Regions from separate parts of the Herpetosiphon gulosus genome, predicted to be linked through region 2. Evidence: riboswitches for the same ligand, from Rfam matches in the RefSeq annotation. Region 2 holds a riboswitch; the other holds the start of a gene.
The links. A riboswitch is a leader RNA that binds a small molecule or an ion and turns the genes downstream of it on or off. The one in region 2 is predicted to bind cobalamin.
Positions count from the first base shown of each region.

Region 1: it holds a riboswitch for cobalamin, as region 2 does, so the genes downstream of both, cobO (cob(I)yrinic acid a,c-diamide adenosyltransferase) here and ABEB26_RS23060 (prenyltransferase/squalene oxidase repeat-containing protein) in region 2, are expected to answer to the same signal.

Region 1 is NZ_BAABRU010000005.1:252,630-256,846, reverse strand. It holds gene ABEB26_RS08675 (cobaltochelatase subunit CobN) at 1-907, opposite strand, end outside; gene cobO (cob(I)yrinic acid a,c-diamide adenosyltransferase) at 907-1,938, opposite strand; cobalamin riboswitch at 2,075-2,218, opposite strand; gene hemW (radical SAM family heme chaperone HemW) at 2,475-3,800, opposite strand; gene acs (acetate--CoA ligase) at 4,141-4,217, shown strand, end outside.
Region 2 is NZ_BAABRU010000025.1:20,994-25,210, reverse strand. It holds gene ABEB26_RS23070 (energy-coupling factor transporter transmembrane component T) at 1-541, opposite strand, end outside; gene ABEB26_RS23065 (hypothetical protein) at 538-1,410, opposite strand; gene ABEB26_RS23060 (prenyltransferase/squalene oxidase repeat-containing protein) at 1,545-2,645, opposite strand; cobalamin riboswitch at 2,738-2,858, opposite strand; gene pdxS (pyridoxal 5'-phosphate synthase lyase subunit PdxS) at 3,034-3,915, shown strand; gene pdxT (pyridoxal 5'-phosphate synthase glutaminase subunit PdxT) at 4,125-4,217, shown strand, end outside.

The sequences.
Region 1 (4,217 bases), on a different contig from region 2:
GTGGCGCATCATAGCCCCAACCAGTGAGTAATAAGTGATCGCTCAAACAGGCCAAGGCATTAACCACGTTTTCTAGGCCGCCCTGCATAAAATAAGTGCTGATCAGGTGCGCCAGCGGCACGCCAACATTCGAGAGCGCCATCAACTCAGGGTCAAGCGCCTCGAAGCCAGGCAAATACAACACAAAGCCATTGGTTTGTTGGCTCCATTGCTGCAAACGTTCGATACCATGTTCAAAGCCACGGCTGCCCGTAATCAAGCGCATCACCACAATTTCGGCTTGGGGCAACAAGCGATCAAGCAAGCCATCAAGTGCAGTTTGATCCTCGGCATCGCCCACGTTGGCGGTTTGTAGGTTGGCAAAATCGCTGGGCAATTGGCGACGCGCTTGCTCAATCAACAGAATATCCGTATCAGCTTGGGTCAAAAATACGATGCCATTGCCCAAACTAGGTTGGCTAATTGGCGCTGGCACTTGGCTAATTGCGGCGGTCGCCTGCCCATCCCATTTAAAGCCATTGAAGACATGGGCTTTGAGATTAGGTGGTGCAGGCAGCACCTGATCGGCTTGAATCATGGCTTCGATGTAGTCGTAGAGCGCGACCACCAACTCAGGCTGGTTGAGCGAATGAAACCAAATCGGCTGACCATCGAACATCAACATCGCCACATTCGCCAACGGGCATGGCCCCAAACAACCGCCCATATTCAAATGAACGATATTGCGCAATTTGCGGCTTTCCCATTCATGCTGGTGAATTTCCGGCCAAACCGGGGCAAAACCACGCTCGGTAATCCCGCAGCAGCAGCCATGAGCGCAGATAAACAACATTCCGCGCTTGAAACCAGCGTTGACCATGCGCCCATCGATGCGCTCGACCATATTGCGTTGCAAACGTTCAGTCATCAGAAGTCAATTCCGATCTGGGCACGAATGCCTTGAGTTGTAAAAGGATGTTTAATTTCGCGCATCTCGGTCACGAGGTCGGCGTGCTCGATCAGAGCAGCGGGAGCATCGCGGCCTGTGATAATCACATGCAATAATTCGGGCTTGTTGGTCGCCAACCAAGCCACAACCTCGTTGACATCGAGCCATCCAAAGGCCATCACATAGGTAAATTCATCGAGAATCACAATTTGATACTGATTCGAGCTAATCGCGGTTTTGGCCAGTTCCCAGCCATGCAGGGCTTTGGCTTTGGTCGCATCAAGATCTTTTGAGGTCCAAGTGAACCCATCACCAGTACCACCAAACTCAATCTCCATCTTGGCAGCTGCCCGCGATTCACCAAACTTGGCGTTTTCGTGTTTGAGAAATTGAATGACTTTAACCTTGAGATCACGGCCCCACGCCCGGGTCATCACGCCCAATGCTGCCGAGGTTTTGCCCTTACCATTGCCAGTATTGACGATCACAAGGCCTTTTTTGCCTTTGCGCAATTTGCGTACTTGTTCACGATAGCGCTGTTTTTCCTCGGTTGAATGCAGTTGCGTGCCAGCAACGACGATTGGCTCTAATTGCTCAACTGCCTGATCATGCTGCAATTCAATTGGATTAACCGCTTGATCGCCGCGCACTGCTGGAGCGTATTCCGGCTCTTGATCCACTGGATACAACCGATGAAAAATCGCGGCCTCAACTGGCTCGCCATTAATCAAATGCGCTTGCACAATTTGTTCAACCAAATCGTGATCAAGCTGGCTATACCAAATACCTTCGGGGTAAACCACCGCAATTGGGCCGCGCTGGCAGACCCCCAAACAACTAACGGTCGAGCATTTGACCCGTTCAGGATTGCGTAATTTGCGTCGCTCGCCGAGTTGTTCGAGGGCGTATTGGGCTAAGGCCGCGCCGTCAGCGTCGCCATTACATTGATCACCAGTACAAATAAATAAATGGCGGCCATAGGCACGCATCGTCAGTGGGGCATCGCTCATGCTGGCTCCGTTGGACGACACACCAGCATGCAAACAGCCAAGAAAAAACCTCTTCGGCTCATGCCAAAGAGGAAAAGAGGCACTAAACCCAGCAGGGTCTAGCAACTCCTTCCCTGATCCGCGAGGGAAATGTTGGAGTGTCGATGAGTTTGTGGCGGGTTATCGGGCTTGAAGCGTGGGCTTCCTACCGTTGCGGGACAGCGCCAGACTTGGACTGGCTTCCCCCATTGCGCGTGTGTGTCATCCGGGACAGCAACGCACCACAAACAAACTTGTAAATTGCATTCGCGATTATACGGGCAATCCTGAGTTAAAGTCAAAAGTCAAAAGCAAAGACATTTAACACAGAGGCGCAGAGAAAAGAAGGGATGAAGTAATGAAGGATGAGGGATGAACATGTTAACCGCGAAGAGCACGAAGGACGCAAAGGTGCATTTGCTGAATGTTTGAATTGCTTTCAAATCCAATAGTACTTCCAAACCCAACATTCGTGCCCTTCGTGTCCTTCGTGGTTAAAAATTAACTGCTCCCACGTTTCAATCAACCAAAAAGCGTTCGATCACTTGATTGCCGACCATGCGTCCACGCGGCGTAAAGCGAATCGCATTTGGGGTTTGCTCAAGCATGCCTTGTGCAATTAATTGATCGATCACTGGCTGATAGCGTTCGAGCAAATCGTGGTCAGTGCGCTGTTGAAAATGGGTAAACCCTAAACCACAATTCAGCCGCAATCCCATCATAATCGTTTCAAAATCGCGATCATGTGGTTCGCACTGCTGAATATCAATTAATGGTGCTTGGCCACCTTCAACCTGCTGGGCGAACGGCTCCAGCACCCGTTGATCAACCCAGCGCCAGCCACGCCAATGGCTATGAGCACCTGCTCCAACTCCCAAATAATCGGCGTTGAGCCAATAGGCAACGTTGTGACGTGAGGCGTAGGCTGGCAAGCTTTCACTTGGATTAAAGTTTGAGCTTTGGGTTTTAGCCCAATTAGAAATCTCATAATGGCCATAACCAGCTGTGCCTAAAATATCCATTGCAACTTCATACATCTCGCCAGTTGCATCATCGTTGGGGATGCTTACCCGGCCAGCGGTTACTTGGGCTGCTAGTGGGGTAGTTGGCTCAACAATCAACGAATACAAGGCAAAATGTTCAGTATCCCAGCCCACAATTTGCTTCAGCATCGCTCGCCATTGAGCAATATCTTGGCCTGGCAAGCCAAACATAAAATCAAGATTAATATTTTCAAAGCCAACTTTTCGCGCAGCCTGATACGAAGCAAGTGCTTCGCTGGCAGTATGAATCCGGCCCAACACGCGCAAGGTTGGATCATGCAGGGTTTGCACGCCCATACTCAGGCGATTAATGCCCATCGAACGCATGGCTCGCAAGTAATTCAGGTCAAGCACCGTGCCTGGGTTGGCTTCGCTGGTAACTTCGGCCTGCTCTAGCGGAATAATCCGCCCAATTGTTTGCATGAGTTTTTCAAGCAAAGGCAGGGGGAGTGCGGTTGGTGTGCCACCGCCCAAAAACACCGTTGCTGGCAAATCGGCTTGCTGCAACGGCCCCGTGAGATCATGCAGCTCATATTTAGCCCATGGAATTGCGTGGGTTGCTATTTTTGGCCACGTTGGGTCAACGCTGGTTTCGCCGCTCACCATACGTTCAAGATGCAAACACAGCGCATCAATATAGCGCTGCATAAAATCTTCACGATTGGCAAAGGTATTGAAATCGCAGTAGGCGCAACGAGTTTGGCAAAACGGAATATGAATATAGAGATGTTTTAAATCGTGTGTTGTCATTGCACTATTGTAGTGCGATTTGAGGCTTTGCGCCATGAAGAAACTGAGCATGCGAGAATTTAATCCACGAAGGACATGAAGGGAACAAAGGCTGTTTTAGCCACAAATTGCCCGAACTATCCATTTCACCCTTCATAATGCATCCTGCATCGTTATTTCCGATCCCTAGTCCCCAACGACCAGTCCCCAAGCCCTATGTTCTTTGCTCTATGTTCTCACGCAAATCAGCCAGTACGTAAACCACGCCCACCCAAGGGTCCCCAAGCCCTATGTTCTTTGCTCTATGTTCTCACTCCTAAGAACTTTGACATAACCCAAGCATCAAGGCTACAATTGGGGCAGACCTCGCACTTGTCCCGCCGCTTGTGAGTAATAATTAGGAGGCATCTCAATGACTGAGCATGCTGCACCAACTACTGTTGGGCAATTTTCGGCAAGCAACGACGCTGAATCAGTATTCTACTACCC
Region 2 (4,217 bases):
GATAATGATTAACACAGGCGTTGAATGTGCCCACCACCAGCAATAATGTCCACAAGCGTAGCCCACGCACAGCGCCACTTGCCAATTGTTCAGCGGTGATAATTCCGCCCAGTTGAATGCCACCAAGCAGTTGCGGCAAGCGCCAACTTGGCAACTCAAACAGCACCGTTTGGCCGCGCAGCATACTGGCGGTAATCACGCTAAATAGCAAATTAAAGCCAAATAGCACCGCTCCAAGTTGCAACATCACCCGCACCACTGCCTGAAACGGGCTATCCAAGGCGCAACTCTGCCAAACCAACAAAGTCACCGCCCCAATCAAGATTAAATAGAGCGGTTGATCGGTTTGGCCGATACAAGCCAAGGCAGCGACCAGCCATGCCACCCACGCCAAACTATGGCCGCCTTCCCATGGGCGGGCGATGCGGCGCTGCCGTTGGCTCACTGGACTGACCCATTCCTTGTTGGCCGCTGGTGGCGCAGTTTTGGTCAAAGCCTCGCGGGCACGGCCAGCGGTTGGTTGATAGATTTCAGCACTCATCGTTTGCTCTGGCGCTTCCAAATGCCGCCGCCAGCCAAGGCCACTAAAATCAAACCAAAAATCAGATAATTGATTGGAATGGATTCGCCGCTACTGCTGGCATCGATGTTTGGGGTGCTCACGATCGTCAGGGTCGCAATTGGCGCAACAGTGGCCTGCTCAGTTGGCACTGTCGTTGCGCTAGCCACAATGGTTGGGGTTGCGAGTGCTGGCGTTGCGCTTGGCTCTAACTGGGTTGCCGTTGCGCTCGCTGCTGTGGTTGGGCTAGCCGTGATGCTTGGTTCGCTAGCGGTTGTCGCTGGAACTAAAGTATTGGTTGCGGGAATTGCGGTTGGTTCGCTGGTGGCAGTTGCGGGAATTGCGGTCGCCACAGGTGCTGCTTGCGCCGCGCAAACATCGCCCCAACTGATCACTGGCGGCGTGGAGCCACGTTCGACGCTGCCACCACCCCAAGCCCAGCCTTCAACTGCGCCATCGCGCACTTTATACGAGCCAGCCCCAAGCTTAGAATATTGCCAAACGCCATCGAGCAAATGGCTATAAGCCCAATAGGTACAATCGCCGCCTTGGCATTTGCAGGCACACGATTCATTGGGATAATCGCAGCCGACACTATCGATTGAGCAAACCATCGCGCCCATTGAGGAGCCTTCGGCAACCACATTGAAGCCTGCTGCCAGCAAGGCATCATAGCCACTGATCGATTCTTGATCGAAGCCAACACAACGGGCATCGACCGCGCCGGAAGCGTATTGCACGACTACCGCTGCATGATATTGATGCCCATCACCTTGGGCTGCAATTGATTGAGCCAAATTGCCAAGCAGCAACAAAACCAGCGTAACTATCACAACCAACAAACGACCCATGAAATGTTATTCCTATTCGGTAAAGAGTTCCCTCACCCCAACCCCTCGCCCACTGCGGCGGGCGAGGGGCTTTTTCGCTGTTCCCCCTCGCTCGTTGGGCGGGAGAGGGGGTTAAGGGGTGAGGGAATAAAATATTAAGCGACGCGCCGCAAACCTAAACCAGCCACAATACAAGCCAATCCAAATACAATCACTACAGGCCACAATGGCAACGCAGGTACGCCAGTGTCGGGTAAGGTAATTGGGGTGTTTGGTTGGGGGGTAGCGGTTGCCACAGGCGTGCTTGGCACAGCAGTTGGCTGTGGTGCTGTCACCAAGGCAGTCAAAGGATAGGTGACATAGAACAAGGCAGGCGTAGCTTGATAGGTCGCAAAGGCATTATCATCGGGCGTTGCTGCATCGTAGCGGAACGCGCCGCTGGCATTTTGCAAGCTCAACAAGGCACTCAATGGGTTGCCAGTTGCCGTGGCCCAAGGGGCAGCAGTTGGGTTTCCGCCAGTTGCCACAATTGCTTGAATCACCAAGCCGGTTGAGTTGGCATCGGTGGCGCTACCATAGCTTGAATCCTTCGAGTAAGGAAAACCACCATCGCTATTTTGTTGGCTTTGCAAGTAGCCCATCGCCTTGGTAACAACTTCGCTCTTGCCTTGACCAACCGCGACTAAGGCTTGAACGACCAAAGCTGTGGTATTGGTATCGCCAGCACCAGCAGTTGTATCGCCAGTAAACGACCATGATCCATCGGCAATTTGGACTGAATTTAAGGTGTTGATCGCTTTATTTTCGACTGGCGCACCTGCCGCATTCAAGGCCAACAACGCCAACGCATGGGTTGTAACATCGCCACCATACATGCCACTATCGGCTTTGTAGCTGCCATTCACAGCAGCGACCAAATCAACACCTGCAACGGCGCGAGGATTGTAGCCCAGCAACAATTCGGCTAACACAAACTTGGCGGCAATCCCAGGTTTGGCCGCGATTGCACTAGCATTTTTTTCGATAAAGCTTTGAACGTTGAGGTCAACTTTCAAACCAGTTGCCTTCAAGGCATAAACTGCATCGGCGGTTTCGCCCAAACCAAAGCCAGGAAAACTGCCATCGGCCTGAGCTTGAGTGACAATCCACGCACCAGCTTTTGCGCCTTCGGTTGGCGCTTGGGCTGCTGCTGGCATTGCTACGAATAGCGCCACTAAAACCAATAACCAACGATGGATGGCTGCTCGAGGGAGCATGTGTGCCTCCTAAATCAAAAAAAACCTTAGCCAGTTGGCTAAGGAACAGATAACAACGCGTTGGTTGTGCTTGTGCCAACGCAAGCCAACCCAGAAATCAACTATTCAATGGGTATTCGGGCTTGGCCAAAGGCTTACCGTAGCGTGGACTGCACCGGATTTGCACCGGATTTCCCCCAACTGTTTGCACAACATTTGAACAGCAATTTATGATTGATTGGGCTGATCGTACCATAGGCTACCTTGCGCCGTCAAAATTACCGATCATTCCCGATTGTCCCCCTTTGTCCCCCCGCAATGTTGATCGATTGTCACAATCAGCCATGGTACAATAGCGCCTGTCTAATCAAACGACACTCAAAATCATCAATCCACCAGAGGAATTGCAATGGAAACTTCAACATTTACCACCAAAGTCGGCTTGGCCCAAATGCTCAAGGGCGGCGTGATTATGGACGTGGTTACCCCAGACCAAGCCAAAATTGCTGAAGAAGCTGGCGCAGTCGCTGTTATGGCGCTCGAACGGGTTCCAGCCGATATTCGTAAAGATGGCGGCGTGGCGCGGATGAGCGACCCCGAAATGATCCAAGGCATCATTGAAGCAGTCACCATTCCTGTGATGGCTAAATCGCGGATTGGCCACTTTGTTGAAGCGCAAATCCTCGAAGCGATTGGGGTTGATTATATTGACGAGAGCGAAGTGCTCACGCCTGCTGATGAAGAACATCATACCAACAAGCACAATTTCAAAGTGCCATTCGTCTGTGGCGCTCGTAATTTGGGCGAAGCTTTACGCCGTATCACCGAAGGCGCAGCCATGATTCGCACCAAGGGCGAAGCTGGTACGGGCAATGTGGTTGAAGCTGTGCGTCACGCTCGCACGATGTTCGCCGAAATTCGCCGTTTGCAAACCCTCGATCCCGATGAATTGTTTGTAGCAGCCAAGAATTTGCAAGCTCCCTATGAATTGGTCAAGCAAATTGCTGAATTAGGCCGCTTGCCAGTCGTCAACTTTGCTGCTGGTGGGATTGCCACTCCAGCCGATGCTGCTTTGATGATGCAATTGGGTGTTGATGGCGTGTTCGTTGGCTCAGGGATTTTCAAATCAGGTAATCCAGCCAAACGCGCCAAAGCGATCGTTGAAGCGACCACCCACTTCCGCGATGCCAAGCTTTTGGCCGAAATTAGCCGCAACTTGGGCGAAGCCATGGTCGGCATCAATATCGATACGATCCCTGAGAACGAGTTGCTCGCCAAACGCGGTTGGTAAGCTTTCCGAAGGATGAAGGATGAATTATGAGGGATGAAAATTTCCTTCATAATGATACTCTAAAATTGAATAGCCAACTTCCGATGAAGGATGAATGTCGAATTGTGAAGGATATCTAATCCAACGTAATTCAACGTTCATCCTTTCAATTAGAACGTTGGTTTTCATCCTTCCTCCCTCATAATTCATCCTTAAAAAAGAGGTTTAGCATGACGGTTGGAGTTTTGGCGCTGCAAGGCGCGTTTATTGAGCATGAAACAATGCTCCAAGGTTTGGGCGTGGCAACCTTGCAGGTGCGTTTG